One region of the Paenibacillus sp. FSL W8-0426 genome, then DNA from elsewhere that is predicted to be linked to it. Evidence: riboswitches for the same ligand, from Rfam matches in the RefSeq annotation. Region 1 holds a riboswitch; each other region holds the start of a gene.
What was found. A riboswitch is a leader RNA that binds a small molecule or an ion and turns the genes downstream of it on or off. The one in region 1 is predicted to bind cyclic di-AMP.

Region 2: it holds a riboswitch for cyclic di-AMP, as region 1 does, so the genes downstream of both, MKY59_RS06635 (hypothetical protein) here and MKY59_RS09770 (C40 family peptidase) in region 1, are expected to answer to the same signal.
Region 3: it holds a riboswitch for cyclic di-AMP, as region 1 does, so the genes downstream of both, MKY59_RS17940 (3D domain-containing protein) here and MKY59_RS09770 (C40 family peptidase) in region 1, are expected to answer to the same signal.

Annotation. Positions count from the first base shown of each region.
Region 1 is NZ_CP150203.1:2,111,354-2,118,482, forward strand. Features, by position in the region: gene MKY59_RS09745 (hypothetical protein) at 1-701, opposite strand, end outside; gene MKY59_RS09750 (xanthine phosphoribosyltransferase) at 901-1,482, shown strand; gene MKY59_RS09755 (hypothetical protein) at 1,580-1,909, shown strand; gene MKY59_RS09760 (hypothetical protein) at 2,053-2,271, shown strand; gene MKY59_RS09765 (carboxymuconolactone decarboxylase family protein) at 2,402-2,731, shown strand; gene MKY59_RS09770 (C40 family peptidase) at 2,854-3,318, opposite strand; cyclic di-AMP (ydaO/yuaA leader) riboswitch at 3,325-3,456, opposite strand; tRNA gene MKY59_RS09775 (tRNA-Leu) at 3,787-3,871, shown strand; gene MKY59_RS09780 (alkaline phosphatase family protein) at 4,165-5,772, shown strand; gene MKY59_RS09785 (GNAT family N-acetyltransferase) at 6,475-7,129, shown strand, end outside.
Region 2 is NZ_CP150203.1:1,465,411-1,472,539, forward strand. Features, by position in the region: gene urtE (urea ABC transporter ATP-binding subunit UrtE) at 1-522, shown strand, start outside; gene MKY59_RS06610 (hypothetical protein) at 548-1,204, opposite strand; gene MKY59_RS06615 (XRE family transcriptional regulator) at 1,267-1,470, opposite strand; gene MKY59_RS06620 (urease accessory UreF family protein) at 1,734-2,435, opposite strand; tRNA gene MKY59_RS06625 (tRNA-Leu) at 2,825-2,907, shown strand; gene MKY59_RS06630 (glutathione peroxidase) at 3,108-3,587, opposite strand; cyclic di-AMP (ydaO/yuaA leader) riboswitch at 3,901-4,061, shown strand; gene MKY59_RS06635 (hypothetical protein) at 4,182-4,577, shown strand; gene MKY59_RS06640 (HAD family hydrolase) at 4,800-5,483, shown strand; gene MKY59_RS06645 (Nramp family divalent metal transporter) at 5,590-6,882, opposite strand.
Region 3 is NZ_CP150203.1:4,025,538-4,032,666, forward strand. Features, by position in the region: gene MKY59_RS17910 (DUF4247 domain-containing protein) at 1-674, opposite strand, end outside; gene MKY59_RS17915 (DUF4178 domain-containing protein) at 686-1,192, opposite strand; gene MKY59_RS17920 (DUF350 domain-containing protein) at 1,217-1,618, opposite strand; gene MKY59_RS17925 (PspA/IM30 family protein) at 1,722-2,387, opposite strand; gene MKY59_RS17930 (hypothetical protein) at 2,492-2,860, opposite strand; gene MKY59_RS17935 (polysaccharide deacetylase family protein) at 3,012-3,827, shown strand; gene MKY59_RS17940 (3D domain-containing protein) at 3,890-4,552, opposite strand; cyclic di-AMP (ydaO/yuaA leader) riboswitch at 4,562-4,757, opposite strand; gene MKY59_RS17945 (amino acid ABC transporter ATP-binding protein) at 4,993-5,715, opposite strand; gene MKY59_RS17950 (ABC transporter substrate-binding protein/permease) at 5,702-7,129, opposite strand, start outside.

The sequences.
Region 1 (7,129 bases):
AAATGTGCTGCCATCAGCATGAAACCGACGCCAACGCCCCCTACAATGCCGCCCCACTTCAGTACGTTACGATCACGGATCTGACTGCCTAACGGCACGAGCACCGCCTGAGCCAGGGCAAGGTTAAATGACGAATACAGCAAGGGGGATAGCCAGACCCTAACCGGATTAGCATCCGTCGTCAGCGTAATGAACCGCGTGGCGGCTGGATGATGAATGGTGCTGACAATCATGAGCAACGACAACAGAAGCATCATGGGCACCACGATGCTGTTCATCTGCAGAATCGCTTGTATGCCTCGTCCAAGCAAAAGGTATGTACCGACCAGCGTAATGAGTAGTCCGGTTTGGTAATGCATCCCCAGATGCTCCACGAATACCGAGCCTGCGCCAGCAAGCATCACGCTGTTGACGCCAATGAGGACCAGGAGGGTAACCCAGGTAATCCATTTGCCTGCCTGCTGCCCGAACAAATGCTTGTTGAGATCCTCATAGGAGCGGGATTCGGTATCGTGGGCAATCAGCATCATTTTGGTGCCCAGCCAGACAAACAGTATGGTGGATAAACCGATGGTGATGGTGGCCCATTTGCCATACTGGGTGAAAAACTGCAATATTTCCTGTCCTGTCGCGAAGCCGGCGCCGACAACCGTTCCGATGTATGTGAATGCGATCTGCAGTACCCGGAAAGCCTGTTTCATGCGTTTCCCCTCTCAGGCACCAAATTAGTTTGGACATGCGGGTGCCATGGTACAAGGTATGCTTGACCCGAAAAAGTCATGACAAGCGCGTAGAGTCGACAACTTTTTCCTTCGTCATGAAGACTGGGGCGATTTCGCTTGAACTATGGGCAGGATGTATGATACTTTTACCTCATAGGATAGGCTGGGAGGTCAAAACATGGAAGTATTGAAACAACGGATTTTGGAAGAAGGCGTGGTTATTTCGGACCAGGTTCTGAAGCTGGACGCCCTGCTCAACCATCAGATCGATACGGAATTGACGATGGAAATGGGACGCGAATTTGCAGCACGTTTCCGCGAAAGCGGGGTAACCCGGATCATTACGGTTGAATCGTCGGGCATTCCGGTCGCTTTTGCCACAGCGCACGAACTTGGCGTGCCGCTCGTATTCGCAAGGCGCAAAAAAACGCTTTTGGCTGACCCAGACGCCTACTGTGAGCGCGTACCTTCCTTTACCAAAGGAATCGTAACCGATATAATGGTATCCCGCGAGTTCATCCGGGAAAATGATCGAATCCTGTTCATTGACGACATCATTGCCAATGGGGATGCCGCGCGCGGCATCATCAAAATTATAGAGCGTTCGGGGGCTGAGCTGGTCGGATTCGGAGTCGTGGTGGAAAAATGCTTTCAGGCCGGCGCACGCACCATTCGCGAGTTGGGCGTTCCGGTGGAAGCGTTGGTTCGGATCCGTTCCCTGGAGAACGGTACCGTGCAGTTTGACGATTCGGAATGTTGACCATTCGAAGGAAAGACTCATTTTTTCTTAACTATACCTTTGCATGACCGTGCATTTGTTTTATAATGGGGTTATGTTAGGGAGAGGAGGCAACACCATGGGAAACCAACCGGCAACAGAACAGTTTTTTATGGATAAGCTGGCTGAATCAAAAGTTCATTTTGAACGTGCCCTGGATTGTAAACATACGGAATTTGATGACCTTTATCCCTATATGATTGAACATCCGCAGTTTTTCTGGTACAAACGCTACGTTGCCTGGTCAGAGCTGCTGACGATCGTGGGCTTGTGCGAAGAGTTGTCCTTCTCTTGGAAAGAACAATTTACGCCGCATCAAGTGGAGTACCTGGAATCACGCGTGATGTCCGCCAAGGTGCTTGATTTCTGGTTTGAGAAGAACGACAGCAAAGAGCACGCTCAGCGATAATTTTCAGTAGGGAACCACTTAGGAATGACACGGCAGCAGTCACGCGAGACCTAAATGAATTTCATTTAGGTCTCTTTTTGTAGCACGTTGCCGTTTAGCACAGATACAGACCATCATTTTATAGAAAGTCGAGGCCATGAATCATGATTAGCGATGAAGAATTGAATGCGCTCCGCTTGTCGGGAGAAAAAGTGAGGGTGGTGCGCGACGAGTTGGAATCCAACGACGTGAAAGGCATTGTCGTTGCGTGGGACGATGAGCAGGTTCTCATTCGTCGTCAAAATCGGCGAGTGGTCAAGCTGGATCGCCATTACAGCTTCCAACGTTTCAGCGAACCCCGTCGAAGCCCGCTGAAGGAGTAGCTGTCTGCATCAGGATTATTCCTGAGGTTAACTGGATTTACCATGGACGTTTGGGCATAGTTGTCTGCTCCGGGAGACAGGATAAGGTCGGTGAGTGACTGGAACCTATCTGTGAGGGGATGATTGCAACATGACACTGATGAACGATAAAGTCCATGCGTACAAGGATCAGATTGGCGAATTGGAAGGTTTGCTTCCCGGCGTGGTCAAGTCCTATCACGAATTTACGGGCGAGTGTTTTCAGCCAGGCGCCATCGACGCCAAAACGAAACAATTAATCGCGCTGGGCATCGGATTGTTTGCGAATAATGAAGTGTGCACGCTCTACCACGTGCAGGAGGCCCGTGCCAAGGGAGCTTCCGATCAGGAAATACTGGAGGCCGTTGCTGTCGCCGGAGCCGTTGGAGGCGGACACGCCCTGTCTCAAGGGGCTCTTAGGGTTCAGAAGGCACTGCATTAATCCGATAAGCCCATATTTGCACCAAAAAACCAGACAAGGCTCGAGCCCTGTCTGGTTTTTTGGCATTCTTGGTTAGAGTACAATGTTTCTCAAGTGATCTGGATGAACAAGTGCGGTATCGTTTAAATTTTTCCAAGCATTTTGTTATACATGAATTCGCCGGTTACACGGCGTGCAGTGACGTAGCGGTCGCTGAAATAAGGATTGGACAATTTGGTGATGCTGACGCCTTTGCTGCTTGAAGCATGGGCGAAGTTGCCTCCACCGATATACACGCCTGTATGAGAGATGCCTTTTCCAGTGGTATTGAAAAATACAAGGTCGCCTGTGCGAAGGTTGGCTTTGGAAACAGCGGTGCCAGCCTTGGCTTGTGCCTGCGAGGTACGCGGCAGCTCGATGCTGTATTTGTTAAACAGGTATCTCATAAATCCGGAACAATCGAAGCCGGCCATTGTTGTGCCGCCCCACTTGTACGGAATGCCAGTCATGCTGTTGACTACGGTATTGATGCTGCTTGCTTCGGTTGCTGTTGCACCGGAAGTAAATAAAACGGCTGCGCCGAATAAGGACAGGATAAGCTTTTTCAAAATGTTATGTTCTCCCTTCGATGCCTACGGAGTTAGCTAAGGGTTCGGTAGAAGGTTCCCTATATTTCCTATGTATCGGAATAATTCACCCGGTATGGTTCCCCCGTTTTCACTAATGAAACTCGGCACATGAATAATGAATATTTTGTAACCATTTGAAATGATATTGCATAAATACGAAATTGTCAAATCGTTCTGAAACGGTTATCTGCACCGCCATGTTAACGGAATTCTCATTTTTTATGCTCAAATTGCGAAAAGGCTGTCGTTTTTCGGTTACAAAAAAGTAACCACCGTTTCAACAGCTAATGGAATGGACAAATAAATAGTTTGTCGCCTGACTACAGCATCCATTTCCTTTTGCGTCATTTTGCTGTTCATCATGGCTGTTAATGTGTTGACAGAGTTTCGGTTTCTATGATATATTCTTCCTTGTCGCCGTGATATTTCCGGAGATATACCACATATGCGGTCGTGGCGGAATTGGCAGACGCGCACGGTTCAGGTCCGTGTGGGCTAACCCCCCGTGGAGGTTCGAGTCCTCTCGACCGCATCAATACAACCATAAGAAAGCTCTTGAATTTCCTTATTTGGAGATTCAGGAGCTTTTTTCATCTTTAGGAACGCCTGTGTAACGCGGTCACGCTGTACCGGCGTGCCATTGGCCATCATTTCGTCCAGTGCGGCGGGAGAGATTTGCCACGAGACGCTGTATTTGTCCTGAATCCAGCCATACTTTTCACGGAACGGATGTAATTGTCATCTTGGTTATGTTCATAATGGAAAAAATAACCTCGGATACCCCCTAGATTTCAAGACACAATGTACATAAAGGGGTGAACCGTTATGAAGAAAAAAGGGATTCGAATGTGGCCTGTGATCCTTATATCGATCATGCTGATCGGATGCCAGAACTCGAAGCCCAAAGAACAGGATTTGATGCGAATAAATTCCGCCAGTGGAGAAAATGCGAAGAAAGTCATTTTCCTGATGGTAGACTCTTTGATGGTTCAGGCGATTGACCAAGGAATCGGCAAGCAGGAGCTTCCGACATTAAAATTTCTGATCGAACACGGACAATATTATAAAAACCTGGTCAGTTCCTTTCCCACGATGTCCGTCACGATCGACAGCTCATTGCTTACCGGTGCGTATCCGGACATTCACCGTGTGCCGGGTCTGACGTGGTACTCAGCGGAAACCAAGAGAATGATCAACTATGGAACCGGACCGATGGAAGTGCTCAGGCTCGGAGTGAATCGGGTACTTGCTGATGCGCTGATCCATTTGAACGGGAGTCATTTGAGCAAGAATTTGCCTACGATCTATGAGGACTTAGCCCGGCAAGGGTTTAAGTCTGGTTCGATCAACGGCCTGATTTACAGGGGGGCGTCCGATCATAAGTTGTCGATACCCGATTGGATTCAAGGTCCTGCTTCTTTACCGAAAGAGATTCATGTGAAAGGGCCGGACCTGTTGTCCCTGGGTTCGTTGTCTAATCCGTTTCAGGGGATAAAAAACTTGCCGGACGGTGTAACGAATCGGTTGGGCATCCATAATGACTTCGCTATTGAAGCCGTAAAATATTTGATTCACTCCAATACATTGCCGGATTTTTTGTTTGTTTATTTGCCGGACTTGGACCGGGAGTTACATAAAAAAGGTCCCACTGGACTTCATGGAGTCAAAAAGTTGGATCAGCAGCTTCAATCTGTATTGGAAACATTCGGTTCTCCGGAGAAAGCCTTGAAAGAGGCCGTATTTGTCATTGCAGGCGACAGCGGAATGACACAGATTTTGCCTGCCAAGCAAAATCCGGTCATTGATCTGCCTTCTTTGCTCGGAGACGCCACCATTTTGCGTCCGGGTGAAGCCGTATCGGAAGATACGGATATCGTGCTCGCCGTCAATGAAACGATGGCCTATGTATATTCATTGAAAGCGGATCGATCCCTGAGAGACACGGCAAATGTATTGAAGAGCGATCCGCGCATCGATTTCGTTTCCTGGAAAGACCAGGAATGGATATACGCCATTCAGGGGGCAACAGGCAAACAGATCAAATTTAAAGCAGGCGGCAATCTAACTGATCCATACAACCAATCATGGACGGTCGAACAGGATCAAGAGGTGCTGGATTTAAGCATAAACACGGCCACACATTCATTGAATTACGATCAATATCCCGATGTTCTGAAACGTTTGTCAAGCGCGCTCCGTTCACACCAAGGCGAATTTTTGGTTGTCACGGCAAAACCGGGATATGAATTGACGGGCGGCAGTTCACCTGCGCATAAGGGCGGAGGCGGTCATGGTTCCATTCGCAAAATGGAATCGCTTGTTCCCTTGATCATCAGCGGAACAGACCAAAAGCCGGAACACTTGCGAATGGTCGACTTAAAAGCTTATTTGCTTAATCTCGTAACAAAGAAGGCCCAGAAAAGCAATAGGTGAAAAGAGAAGGCGTTTCAAATGCCCTCTTTCATTATTGGTGACCGTGTTGATAAACAAACTCTTTGATGAATTCGTTCAAGGTACCCGCAGATTTTGTAGGGATCTTTGCAGCGTTCATGCATTGATCATGAGACCACCGGTATACTTTTATACCGGTGGTTGTTTGGTGTTTATTGCTGCTGTACTTAGAACATTTTTCGAACAGGCGACATCATTGGACGCCAGTCAATGCTGTTTTATCTTAGCCGCCGTGTAACCCCATAGGTAGCCAATCCAACTCCTACAGCCAATAACGACATTAGGATTCCCCGATTATTTAGGAGTCGCGTCCATTGCATGCCATTTCACCACCTTTTTGAATGGTTATTCTTATCCGAATAACGGTCTTTATTTTTCGTACAGTCCGATCTCTTCATTCATGGGAATGTAACCTTTGACTTCCTGTAACTTCAATTTGGAGTTTGTTGTTCGATAAAAATAGGTTGACCCCGTAATTAATACACGGTATCTTAGTCTTTGTTGCAGGTTCGAGTCCTCTCGACCGCATCCACAAATCATAAGCAAAACTCCAGAGAAACTCTGGAGTTTTTTCATAATATAAGTAGAGGCGGGGAAGCGCATATGACCAATCATAGAATTGAAGCTTTGAGCCAGGAAACTCTGGGGAGCTTTTTAGCATATTGCAGGAAGCACCGTAATGAAGTGGATGATTCGTTTTTATACGAAGAGGACTTGCGCGACTTTGCCATCCATGAAGACAATCCGACCTATATTGCCCTGGATTCGGCGGAGGAAGTGGTTGGCGCAGTTTCGCTCATTAAAGATGCTTATCACCGCAAAGGGCGGCGTGGGCGGTTCCGCATTTTTCACGCCGAAGTGAGTGATCTCACTCTACACGGCCGATTGTTGAAGTCGATTATACAGCATGGGAAAGGGCTGGATCACCTGTTTGTTTTTGTGCCAACCGTACATCACGAATTTATGGAAACGTTGAAAAAGCTGGATTTCAAGCTGGAGCGATATGCCTTTATTCTGGTACATCATCAGCTCGAAAAGCCGGCTTTCGAGGTACCTGACGGATATCGATTGGAAGCTTTCCGTACGGGATTGGACGAAGCGGCATGGGCAGAAATCCGAAACGCGGGTTTCGCCAAGCTGAAAGGAAATGAAACACCGGTAACACCGGACATGGTAACCAAAATGGTTGCGGAGGAGGATTACCTTGAGGGCGGGATGCTGATGCTGTATCATGGGGACCGGCCTGTTGGAATCGTGCGGGGTTCGGACGATGAATTCCAAGGAGCATCGATCATGAACATCGGGCCGGTTGCGCTTGTTCCTGAATACCAAGGAAAAG
Region 2 (7,129 bases), 650 kb from region 1:
CTTTGGCAAGGGAGGGACGTGACCTCTTTGGATTCTGCGAAAAGGGCGAAGGCTGGCATCGGCTATGTGCCTCAGGGGCGCGACATTTTTCCGCAATTGACCGTTAGGGAGAATCTGCTGCTGGGGCTTGAATCGGCCCCTGGCAGAAGGAAGGAGTTCCCGGAAGATGTACTGGCCATGTTTCCTGTGCTGGAAACGATGTATGGCCGCCAGGGCGGCGACCTGAGTGGAGGCCAGCAGCAGCAATTGGCATTCGCCAGAGCGTTGGCATCCAGGCCGGGCTTGCTGCTGTTGGATGAACCGACCGAAGGCATTCAGCCTTCCATTGTGGAAGATATCCGCCAGGCTATACTGGGGATCAGGGAGAAAGGTGACATATCCGTGTTGTTGGTCGAACAGAGCATCGACTTTGTCCGAGGCGCCGCGGATTATATTTACGTCATGGACAAAGGCATGATTGCGCTGCAGGGTTCTCCGAACGAGCTGGATATGTCCCAATTCGAGCACCATCTGTCGGTATAGGCTGAGGGTTGGGGAATCCCGGGTGTCAGGAGAGTCTGTTGAGTCTGTTCATGTACTCCGGATATAGCCGCCGGATGCAGTCGGGGCAAATGTCGTGGGTGAATTCGGCGTGGGTGTGCTTCTCCAAATAACTCTCAATGGAGTTCCAATGGTCCTGATCATCCTTGATTTGCTTGCAAACGGCACAGATGGGCAACATCCCCCGCAGTGTACGTACTTCCGCCAAGGCTTGCTTCAATTGCAATTCCGTCTGTTTATGTTCAGTGATGTCTGTGTGTGCGATCAGGGAGAGATCGAGGCAGCGTGAAACAGATGTCTGAATGAGAGGGGTGAGTTCCATGCGAAACCACCTCTTCTTTGCGTCCCGATGTACGGGGATCTCGTAAGCGATGCTGCTTTCCGCAGGTTGGCGAATGTGCTGCAAATGCCGAATGATGGCCGTTATGCGTATCGATTCTTCCTGAGGGACCGAAGACCTTAACCATTGAAGGTAGTGCGGGAGCTTCTCGGGATGCATCCGGTTGGTGGATGAATGCGGCTTGGGTCCGTTTCGGCGTTGTCCGAGGTCTTGAAGCCACGCTTCGTTGCAGCTTCGGATGTTCCAATGTTGGTCCACGATGACAAGCTGATGGCGCATGGACTGGAAAGACAATCTTTCCAGTTCGGTGACGGTAAAACTCATGGGATAAGATCCTCCTTGTAATATAGGATAATGGCATTGATTGGAGAAAAAGGTCGAAAAGGTCAGCGCAGCTCGTCCGGAATTTGCAAAATGTCTGCGACCTGATGGCGGAATCGGGTTGCTTTTCGCGTTCCGTGAATGAGATTGGACAGGCGGTATGGCGGGATACCGTGTATTTCGCAAAATGTTTTCTGATCCATTTGCAGTTCGGTCAGCCTTCGTTTAATTGCCCAACCAAACGGCGTCACCGGTTTCTTTTTGTTCAAAAGGGTTCACCTTCAGTTCAACATAGTTTTCAGCAGGCTTGTTGTGTTGTAGAATGGATGTAAATGCGAGCTGTATGGATAATTATATACGTATTTGCGTCATGTAACAATTAAAAAAGACGTAAAAAAGTTCTATTTTTAGTGTTTTATGACGAACTTGCGTATTTTTTAGTCTTTATGCAAGAAAGGTAAAAGCACGCCGGCTGGGGACGGCGTGCTTTTTTTGGCATGTGGATGAAGTTGGAGGAGAAAAGAAGGCGAGTTTATGCCCTGAAAGCGTGGAGGCCTGCTCCAAGCATGTGGAAGCTGGGGAAAAGCGATTTGATGGACGTCGGGACGGAAGGGGAAAGTCCATCGGTAGAGGAAGCGCTGACCAGTGCCCATTCCTGGTCAAGGTCTGCGGCCAGGCGTGCAGACAGTTGTTGGCTTGCATCGCCGTCCAGGGCAAGAGTTCTGGCGGCTTCGGTTATGCACGCGCTCATGGCTGAGTGGAGATAACCTTGTACAGCGTCCTCGACGGGAATGCCGAGGTGGTGATTGACCCATGCGTGGACTGTCGAGAGGCAGCCGACGGATTCGTATTTGGCTAAAGTGTCTTCAAGCGGAGAAAAATCAATCCATGGATGGAGGGCGTGTGCGAGTTTGATCAGCCTTTTGCCCATGGAGCTCGCTTGCTCTCGTTGGTTGGCAGGGGTGCGCTGTACATGTACGAGTTTGTCGATTAGTGCCAGCCGCCAGGTGTCGTTTTGGTCGGCGGCACTATAGATGCCTTTGATGGCCATCCCTTCAAGGCGGGTGATGCTGGGATGCATCTGACAACGCATGAACGATTCGAGATCAGCAGCATTGCGAATGTTCCCATCCTGGATGTGCGTATCCATGCCGAAGAAATGGGTGAAGCCTCCGACCTGGATAGAGGAATCAAGCAGTTTGACATAATCGAGCAGCTTATTTCCTCGGTTCACCATTTTCGCCTCCTATGTTCATTTTGTGTCATATAATATGACTTTGTTGTAGGTTCCAAATCACTTATATCGGTAAAAATCCGAATTATATGATATATATATTTACACAAATGTCTGCGTTTTGTCAATGGTAAGCTGTATTTTTGATTGGTGAAATAAAATATGTTATTTTATTATCCTTTTCGTGTTAATGTTATGTTATGTAATTGTTCGGAATTGCTTCAGAACCGAAAATAAAATGATGGCGAAATGTTCAAATCAGATACCATCTTATGCAATATGATGTTGGAAAATGACGATACATTCGGCACCAAAATTTAATGTTAAAAATAGCTTTACTTTTCCTTTGAAACCCTGTATAATCATTTTTGTTGCCGCTAATACGACATGCGGTCGTGGTGGAATGGCAGACACGCTATCTTGAGGGGGTAGTGGGCGTACGCCCGTGGAGGTTCGAGTCCTCTCGACCGCATTATAATGAAGTAGAACAAAAGAAGCATTCCGATCATCGGAATGCTTCTTTTTTTGTTTTCTGCAAAAAGGCATAAAAAAGCCGTGCTGCATCACCGATTTTTCGAAAAGCCTTTCCGGGCTGCAACACGGTTCTTCAAGGGGATGACCTTATGAAAAATGAATGCATCGTGACATCAATCCATCTCTGTTGAAATGTTGTTATTGATGCAGCAGCTCCGCAATATCGGCTTCAATCTGATCAGGCGTCGTTTGGGGAGCATAACGTTTGAGCACGCGGCCGTCCCGGTCGACCAGAAATTTAGTGAAATTCCATTTGATGGCCTTCGAACCTAGCAGGCCTGGCGCTTCCTTGGTCAAATGCTGAAAAAGAGGGTGGGCGCTGCTGCCGTTCACGTCGATCTTCTCGAACATCGGGAAGCTGACGCCATAGTTCATCTGGCAAAATTCGGCGATGTCGTCGGAAGAGCCCTTTTCCTGAGCGAACTGGTTGCTTGGAAACCCCAATACTTCGAAATCGCTGTTCTGGAACTTGTCATACAGCTTTTGCAAGCCTTCGTATTGCGGGGTTAGGCCGCATTTGCTCGCAGTGTTGACGATCAGCAGGACCTTGTTGCGGTATTGGGACATTTCGACTTCCTGGCCACGAAGCGTGTTCACTTTGTAATCGTAGATGGACATAATATTCGCCTCCAAATGAGTAGTATCGATGCGGTGATCTTTTTATATCTCTATTATATTTGATGCAATTAATTAATGCAAAATTATAATTGGAATCATTTGGGATGCCAGTGTCTTGTTTCTTCCTTTCCGTTATCATGTGGAATTTCTACCAGAGCGAGAATTAGATAGTTTAAACGAGAAAGGTGGAGATTAGTACATATGTAAGCGATCTCATTAAAGCAAAGTGCCATAAATCCGCCTTTTCGGAGAGCTGCACCGACTTTACACCGACTTGTCAGGGGTGTATGATTCATATCGATAACATGAACGATGTTTTTAATCGCTGAGTTTCCGTTCCGGTCGGAATGGAAAACGGGGGAACCAATCGGATGCGATGCATCTATGGGGTGAATTTTCCGGCTATGCCGGAAATAGGGCGACTCTCGCGCCCGAATCCGTCAGCTAACCTCGTAAGCGTTAAAGGGAGAGGCAACAAGCCGTACGTTATTCGTGGCGAATGTTATTTGTCATGGATTGAAGAAGCGTTCGGGCGGCCTTGGTCCCCCACGCTTCTTTTTTGTTGTCTTTTCACGTCAGAGGGAGGAACGAATAATGGATAACGAGATGGTTTTGGTCACGGCCCCGAATGAAGCAGGGCGCAAATTTGTGAAGCTGTTGATGTACAAAAAGGTACCTTTTGCCGTGCTGACGAACAGTGCGGGCGAAGAACGCAAATTGCGGCGGATCGGCGTAGAGAACGTCATTCGCATGAATACGGCATCGGCGCAAAAGTGGTTTCTGCCGCAGGGAAATGTGGGCAATGTTTTTATTTTTGAGAACAGCCTTAATCTCACCTGCCGCTATCTGCAAATCTGCAGATCGTGGACATCCAAGACGTTGTGCGTCATTACGGAACAGAGCCATCCCAAAGGCATTTATCGCGGTATGGGTGCCGATCGGATCGTGTATTCGATGAATGGAGAGGTCGGATTTCTGCTCAACAGATAAGGGCGGGCTGTTGGTGATTGATCCGATGTTAGGCGGCTGTTATAATTAGCTTAATTATATGTGTGAAAAACCAAGAAGACTCTTTCTGGATACGGGTCTTCTTTTTTTAATGTTGGAAGACGGGCCTGAAAACAGCGACCTTTTGAATGGTAAAAGATTCGCCGGATGAGGCTCGCGTTGATGATTGGGAGGATGCGTTCAAGGTGAGCAAGGAGGAGTAACGTGCCGGATATTGGTGGTATCAAATGGTTGTTTTTTGATGTTGGGGATACGTTGGTGGATGAGTGGGAGCCGGTGGACGACATCATCGGCCAGTTTGTGCGGGAAGCCCGAATGCTCGGGTATCATGTGAACATCGAAAAGGTGCGCGAGATCTTTGTCGAATGTTACAGCAAGTACGAGCAGTGGCCGATGCGGGTAGCTATTCGTACCTTGATCGATCATGAGGAGCACCGGGCACGGATTCAGGAAAAACTGAAGTTCCGGAAGGAGCTTGAGCATCCTTTTGCTGCTGCGGAGCGTGTGCTGCATGCGTTATCCGGCCGTTATCGGATCGGCATCATTGCCAATCAAAGCCTGGGCACGGAAGAGCGGCTTGAAAGGTATGGCTTGCGCAAATACGTGGACGTCCTGGCATGCTCGGCAGAAGAGGGCGTATCCAAACCGGATCCCGGATTATACGCGGTAGCGTTGAAGCAGGCGGAATGCGAGCCTGATGAGGCTGTTATGATTGGGGACCGAATCGATAACGACATCGTTCCGGCAAGCAAACTGGGCATGCGCACTGTACGCATATTGCAAGGTTACGGAAGGTTTCAGCCTGAACGCTCGGCGGACGAGCAGCCGGACTGGACGGTTGAATCGCTGGAGCAGCTGCTGCCGCTGTTTTTGCCTGGCGAGGATTAGGTTTCATTAATAGTTACATTATAATGCTGTGTTCATCCTCCGTTTCATCGAAGAAAAGGCTGATCGTGCAGGCACTCCGGTGCTTGCGACGATCAGCCTTATTTTTTTAGAGGAGTGCGAAAGTCTGGATAATGAGGTACACGTTCAGGACGACGATGATACCAGCAATAAACCAGGATGCTATTTTCAGCCATGGTTTGTTGGCAAACTCGCCCATGCTTTTTTTATCGCTCGTAAACATGACCAGCGGGATGACGGCAAACGGCAGCTGCAAAGACAAAATGACCTGGCTCAGAATGAGCAGTTCCTCGGTACCGTGTTCGCCGGCAATGGCGGTAACGATGACGGCCGGGATGATGGCAATAAGCCGTGTAACCAGCCTGCGCAGCCAGGCGGGAATCCGGATGTTCAGGAAACCTTCCATGACGATCTGTCCGGACAGGGTTCCTGTCAGCGTGGAATTCTGGCCGGAAGCAAGCAGGGCAACGCCGAACAGAACGCTTGCGATCGTTGTGCCCAGCAGCGGCGTCAGCAGGTGATAGGCATCGGCGATTTCGGCGACCTGCGTCATGCCTGCACTGTGGAAAACGGCCGCCGACACGATCAAAATGGCGGCATTGATGAACAGGGCCAGCGTCAAAGCGATCGTGGAATCCATGGTGGAGTAACGGATTGCTTCTCTTTTGCCACGGGATGTCTGCTCGATCTGGCGGGTCTGTACGATGGACGAATGCAGATACAGGTTATGGGGCATAACGGTAGCCCCGATGATGCCGATCGCGATGTATAACATGGCTGGGTTTTGCAAAATTTCCGCGCTGGGTACAAAGCCGTGCAGCACTCCGCCCATGTCCGGTTTGGCGAGAAACAGATCGATGCCGAAACAGAGGGCAATGGTGGCCATCAGCACGATGACGAGCGTTTCAAGGGCCCGAAAACCTTTGTTTTGCAAAAGCAGGACCAGCAGCACGTCCACTGCGGTAATGATGACGCCATACAGCATTGGAATGTTAAACAACAGTTTCAGGGCGATGGCCGACCCGATCACTTCGGCGAGATCGGTTGCAGCGATCGCGAGTTCGCATAACAACCACAGCATGATGACTACAGGCATGCTGAACCGTTCGCGGCAAGCTTGGGCAAGGTCGCGTCCGGTAACGATGCCGAGTTTGCCTGCGAGTGCTTGCAGCACAACGGCCATCAGATTCGAAATGAGGATTACCGACAGGAGCGTATACCCGAATTGCGAGCCTCCCGATATGTCGGTCGCCCAGTTGCCGGGGTCCATATATCCGACGGCAACCATGTAACCCGGGCCGACGAAGGCGAGGAATTTTTTCCACCAGGCCGCGTTTTTGGGCACTCTCATGGAACTATGGGCTTCCCCGAGGGAAGGCATCGCGCCTGCTGCTGCAAGCTGTTCGGCTGAGGAGGTGTGGAATGGATTTCTTTTGCTCATGGAATCATCACCTGACTTTTAATGGATTTAATAACGATTATCTATAGTTTCGATGAAATGAAGGTTTGGAATGACGAGAAGCTTATGTCCGAAAAGATATGTCGTTGTTTACATTGTACACCCTCAAATATTTTTGTCTAGTGCAACTTTTATGTAAAAGGACAATTTTTCTGAAGTGGCGCCAAAC
Region 3 (7,129 bases), 1.9 Mb from region 1:
GGTGAGTCAAACCATCCTCCGCTCTTGTTGCGTTCAACGGTGCCTGTGCTCGGTTCTTTTTTCCGGCTGAACAAACCGCCGCCTGAACCTACGCTCGTGTCCGTATCGCCCCCGCGTCTCGTAATGGAGCCTTTTCGCTCAACGGTAATCGGAGGCGCTGCTTTTTTATCGTTGCTGGTTGGCGTTCGGTAGGAACCGGCATTGGGCTTATACGTATCCTTGCTTGTATAGCCCCGGTATTTCCCCGAAGATCCGCTGCCCCCAAGAGCATCGAACAAATTGCCGAGCAGCGTGGCGGTCAGATAACCCTGCAAAAAGGAGGAATCGTAATTTTGACGGACATATTCCTTTGAATCGACCTCGATCAGCGTATCTTCCTTTTTGTTCGGGTCCTGCTGCAGGTGGTAATATTGGTCCGAATATACCAGGAACATCCGCTCGTCGTTTACCGCCGAGATCTGGTCCGGCTTGCGTTGATCGGACAGTTCTTCAGCCACTTCAGGCACGGTGCGGTCAGCAGCCCGATATACATAGGATGTTGAATTCCCGCTCCCGCTAACAGACTCGAGTGGATAGGTATCCTGAACGGAAGGTGCTCCGCACGCGGACAGCAAAGACATCAGAAGGCTGAGCACAAGCATTAATTTCAATCCATACGCCGTGCGCTTTTTCATTTGCACCTCTCCTAGCTCGAACGAATCACTTTAATGTCTGCGGGAATGACGGACTCGCCCTCGTACAGAGCAAACCTTCTGTCTTGCCACTCCACGCGTAGAAGCAGATGATCATCCGACTGATACTGCCATACAAGCTGCTCGCCTGCTTGCCCGTATGGCGTTTTGCCCGCTGTCGTAACCATTCCTCCGTATTCATCTTCCAAGTGGTAGGCACGGCCATCCAAATCCAGCAGCGTCGGCACCTCATCCGGTGCATCAAGTCGGCCATCAATCGGTTGATACAAAGCATAGCGTGTCGTTTCGCGCTCTTCGATATGCAAATAGCGGACGGACGTGCCGTCCTTCAAGGTAAGAACAACCGCATTTCGGGACCGATGATGCACTCTACCCACCACTTCATACGTGACTAGCGACACTTCGCAAATATCGCCTGGCGCAAGCTGAAGCATCGTTTTCTCTGCCTTGGGTGGTTCCGGTTTGGCCATAATTCCTTTAATTCGTTTCCATACGCTCATGCGAATTACTCCCGTTCTTCAATCTTATAGGCAAGCCGCAATAATCAGTGCGCCCACGATATGCAGGGCACCTGAAAACAGGCCGTACCCTGTTTTTCCTTGCTGGATGCCTGTATCCAAGTCAAGTGCTGCCCATTTTCGAATAATGAAATGAACCACACTTTCCAATATAAGTAAAATGACAAACGAAACAACCGATACAAGCAAGGCTTCACCCAGATGTCCTGCCGTCGAAATCGAAGTGGCAAGCACGTAGCCCTGCGCAAACAGCTTCATGACCATTCGCGTCGTCACAGCCATGTTTCCGGCCTTCACTTCGGCAAAATCCTTATATTTTGTAAACAAGGAATCCACGAACATCAATATAAAGAGCAGCACTGAGCCTGAAAGCGTCCAGACCAACATCGCCAAAATGTTCAAATCCATTTACACAGCCTCCAAAGTTCAACATAACCCACATTTAAAAGCGAAGAAGAAACCATGTTTCTTCTCCGCCAGATGGGTACACACACTCTCGCTCGTTCGAATCTTATTTTTCGTACTGTTTCAATAAAGCGGCAAGTTCATCTTCAACCGCTTGATCTTTGCCCAGTTTCTCGAACTCCTCATCGAGCGATTTGCCTTTGGATGACATTTCATTGCTGGCTTCGGCTTGAGCTTCCATTTGCAGCATTTTTTCTTCCATGCGTTTCATGCCGGCGCTCGCCGTATCGGAACTGAACCCGTTAAGAGCCTTGTTGATTTCAGTCTGCGCCTTGGCTGCGTTATAACGAGCAACGAGGGTTTCGCGTTTGTTTTTCATCTGTGTCAGCTGTTTGCGCATCTCATCCAGTTTGCCGCGCAGATTGTCGGCTGCCGCCTTGTTCTGGTCGTAGCTGACTTTGTATTCGGCCATTTTTTCTTCAGCGGCTTTTTTCTCTTCAAGCGCCCGCCGGGCCAGGTCTACGTTCTGGGCGCGTGCTGCGGTATGAGCTTGTTCCTCGCGTTTTTTTACGAGCGCTTCCTGTTCTTCATAAAGCTGTTTGAATTTTTTCTCGATGGCGATCTGGGCTGCAACGGCTTTCTCCGCATCCTCCAGATCCTCTTGCATGTCCCGGATATATTGGTCCGTCATTTTGATTGGATCTTCCGCCTTGTCGATAATAGCGTTAATGTTTGACATCGTTAAATCACGCAATCGTTTGAAAATGGACATTTAATTTTCCTCCTAGTCGATAATACAACCCTGTATATAATTATACATACGTCGCAATCGTCTGTCCGTTTCAATTTTCAATCAAAAATTTGTGAACCGCCGTTTTAGGAATGAACGGCATCGTTCACCAAACCATTCGTATGTTCGGACGGGTTTAAATGTTCATCAAGCAGCCTTTCCGCAGTCTGCACAATTTCGTCGATTTGCATGCGCGTAATGCCATTGTAATGAATGCCCATAATGACGGTTACGGTCGTTCTGAGATGCTGCGCCGCTTTACGGGCAAGACGCTCGCACAGTTCCTGTTCCTTATGCCCCGGAATGTGCATGACCGAACCGTTAATGCGTTCCCCATCCGGATAATATGTGGCGACTGCACCGATATGCGCTTTTCCTCCTGTCACCAATAATACGCGGTCATCCCCGGTTTGAATTGCTTGAAGCTTCATCGTTTTCAAATCGAACTCATTCATCTGCGTCCACCCAACCTTCATGTTTTATGTATTTGCTGGAATTATGAGCCTCATTCGTCGCAAAGACAATGAAACACTTCACATCCCGCATAAACCATTGCGATCCCGGGAATACCAAAAAAGAACGCATTCTTGAAAGGAGGCTGCTGTCATGCGTGTTCGCCTCAACGTGGCCATTGGGATCGTCTGCATGCTGCTTTGCGTTAGTTTCTCTCCCTTACGACCTGCCGCGGCAATGGGGGATCATTCGGTGCCTTCAGGGGAGTCCAAGGAAACCATCCATTCGTCGGAGGAAGAACAGCTGACTCTGGGACAGCTTCGGCGAAAATATGCAGATACTTTCAAGACCAACGGTCCGTCGACCAAACGGGTCGCTTTAACTTTTGACGATGTGCCTGATCCTCGATTCACGCCTCAAGTGTTGGATGTTTTAAAAGAACATCATGTACGGGCTACTTTTTTCATCGTAGGCAACCGTGCTGAGAAACATCCTGACCTGGTCAAACGCATCGTGAAAGAAGGGCATGTCGTCGGCAATCACAGTTACAATCACCCCCAATTCAGCAAATTGTCCATGAGCGCATTCCGCAAACAGATTTTGCGAACCGGGGAAATCATACAGAGACTGACAGGATATACTCCAAAAATGATTCGTCCTCCGTACGGGGATATTAATGAAGAGCAGCTCAAATGGGCAGCAAGGAACCACTACAGCATCGTAAACTGGAACGTGGATTCATTGGATTGGAAGGGCATCCCCAAAGAAAAGGTCAAAGAAAACATATTATCTGCCGTCAAACCCGGCTCCATTATTCTTCAACATGCCGGTGGCGGCGTCGGGACCAATCTCAGCGGGACGGTAGAGGCATTGCCGGAGGTGATCACGGAGCTGCAAAAAAGAGGATACAAATTGGTCACTTTAGATGAAATGCTGCAAATGCCCAAAAACAGAAAAACCGTAAAATGACCGGATGCAAAAAGGTGTTCGCTTCACTCACGCTTCGTGATTGAACGAACACCTTCGTCGATTTATTTCAAAATAAAGAGTTTCACATCCTGAAACCCGAATGAACTCACGGATTGTTTGCTTCCGGGGATGAAAATATCAATGCGGTTTCCTTTGATGGCAGAACCCGTATCACGCGCCGTAGCCACAAAAGCCTGTTTAGGCAATCCCGGATGGCTGTGTCCAGTCACCAACACTTTGGTTCCGAGCGGGATGATCTTAGGATCTACCGCGATGGTACCGAGCTCAAGGTCGTTGCCGAAATAATCAACAGATCCCCACTTCCCGTTCTCGGAAGGGTCCGCCGAATACCCTGTAGCGACAACGTTCAATGTCTTGCTGTAATCAAACGTTTTGCCCCACGCCTCTACGACTTTGTCTTCATTGTTTACGTCCAGACTGGCAGCAGTTACTGCATTGGCCTGAACTTTCGATGCTGAAGCTGCAGCGGATGCGGTGCTTGTTTTGCCCGGAATGTTGATTTTCACCCCGTCATAGATATTGTACGCGGAGATGCCCGTATTGGCCTTCATCAACGTGTCGAGGGCAATGTTGTATTTCTTGGAAAGCGTATAAAAGGTATCTCCTTCTTTGGCCACATGGACGGAATCTGCGTGAGCCGGGACAGCCTGGATCAATACGGCTGCTGCTAACATGGCTGTTGCGGTTTTGACGATGCGTTTCATCGAATTAAGTCTACCTCCCTTATTATGCCTGCGAAGTTAGTTGTCGGATTCGGATGGAGGAGACCACCCTATAGGTATAGATTTACACGTATTGCTTATGTACGCCCTAATTCACCCCAAGCAGCTGCAAGGATGCGACTGCCCCTCTACTGCATCATTACTTCCCCCGCACCTTCCGTTAAGAAAGTTTCGGCACGACTAATATATCACAATATTGTAACCATGGTGCCTAGTAATTGTTACCAATCTGCAATCGCTTCCCCTTGTAATTCAGCGTATGTCCCTTGTTTCATGGGAATCCGGGGTTTCGAATGGTCGCTCGTTCCCGCTTAGATGGTAACAGAAAAGTTACTTTTTCAATCCATAGCGCACCAATCCAAGCAAAAAACCATGCCTCCTTAAACAGCAGGCATGGTTTATCTTGATACTCCAATGATCGGCTAAAGAACCTTTGCCAAAAAATCGCGGGTACGTGCATGTTTGGGTGCACCGAACACTTCTGAAGGCGTTCCGTCTTCTACGATCACTCCGCCGTCCATGAACAAAATGCGATCCCCAACTTCGCGGGCAAAGCCCATCTCATGGGTTACGATGACCATGGTCATGCCGCCTTCGGCAAGTCGTTTCATGACATCCAGCACCTCGCCGACCATTTCCGGATCAAGCGCGGAGGTCGGCTCATCGAACAGCATAACGTGCGGCTGCATGGCGAGCGCCCGGGCAATGGCGATACGCTGCTTCTGTCCGCCTGACAATTGGCTTGGATAAGCATTCTTTTTGTCGTAAAGGCCCACCGTTCTCAGCAAATCCTCCGCAATCTTGGTTGCTTCCTGGACGGATTGTTTCTTCACCTTGATCGGGGCGATTGTCACGTTCTGCAGCACCGTTTTGTGCGGAAACAGATTAAAATGCTGGAAGACCATGCCCATTTTTTCACGGGTTGCGTTAATGTTGTGTTTAGGGTCGGTGATGGATACCCCTTCAAAATTGATTTCGCCTGAAGTCGGTTGCTCCAGCAGGTTCAAGCAGCGCAAAAACGTACTTTTCCCCGAGCCCGAAGGTCCGATGACCACCACGACTTCTCCTTTTCCGATCGTTACGTCGATGCCTTTCAGCACTTCGTTTTTTCCGTAAGATTTATGCAGTTGTTTAACGTCGATCACTTGCACTCAACTTCCTTTCCAGTCGTCCCAACAGCTTGGACAAAATGAATGTCAGCACGAAGTAAATGGCTGCGGCGATCAGGAATGGATTCAAGCCCTGATACGTAATGTTTTTGACCACGCTGGCCTGATACATGATATCGACCATACCGATCACCGAAATGATGGACGATTCCTTGATAATGGTAACAAACTCGTTACCGATCGCCGGAAGGACCGCTTTGAAGGCCTGCGGCAGGACAATAAAGCGCATCGCTGCAGCTTTGCCCATCCCCAAAGACCGAGCCGCTTCCATCTGTCCGCGGTCCACGCCTTGAATACCTGCGCGGAAGATTTCCGCCAAGTAAGCACCGCTGTTGATGGACAACGTAATAATCCCTGCCTGAAGCGGCGAGAAGTTAATGCTTAAGGTCAAAGCCAGGCCGTAATAAATGATCATCAACTGGACCAGCATCGGGGTTCCACGGATCAATTCGACGTATGCCGTACCGATCCAGCGCAGGATGGCTGCGTCATGGAGACGGAACCAACAGATGATCAGACCGATGATGACACCGAAAATGACGCCAAGCGCAGACAACAGCAAGGTATAGCCCACACCTGTTGCATAAAAGCTTTTGTATTGCCAGAACACTTCCAGAATATTCGGTGTTTTGGTTTCTTTTCCCGCCATCATTTGGCTCGCTTCGGTAACCATCTGAGGGATTTTGTTTTCGCTTTTCAGTCGGGCAAGCGTTGCGTTTACGGCATTCAGAAGTTCTGTGTTTCCTTTGCGGATACCGATGGCGGCCTCTGCTTCTTCTTCGTCCGGCACTGCAGGCGCAAGCACGATGTTGTCATCCAGGTATCCGACGGCAACGGTGTCCTCCAGAATGGCTGCGTCGATACGATTGGTCTCCAATTGCAGCACAATATCGGAAATCTTGTCCAATGCAGTCAGCTTAGCACCGGCAATCTTCTGACCGATCTCTTCTTGAATAGAGCCTTTCTGCACGCCGATCTTCTGGTTCTCCAGCTCGGCCATCGTCGGGAACTTGTCCTTGTCCTCAGCGCGTACGACGATGACTTGCTTCGATTTGTAGTAGGTTTCCGAGAAGTCGATGCTTCTTCTGCGTTCATCGGTCGGGGTCATGCCCGAGATGACCATGTCGACGCGACCGCTCTGCAACGCGGGCAGAAGTCCGTCAAAGCCCATATCCTCTATGACAAGTTCTGCACCCATGTCGGCTGCAATCGCTTTGGCGATCGCGATATCGAAACCGACAATTTGGTCCTTGCCGTCAATCACTTTATGAAATTCGTACGGCGCGAAATCGGCACTTGTGCCGAGCACCAGCTTTTTGCCCTCTGAAATGCCCGTCGTGCCCGCGGCCATGGCCGTTGGAACAGCCATTGTCAGCATGACCACAAAGGC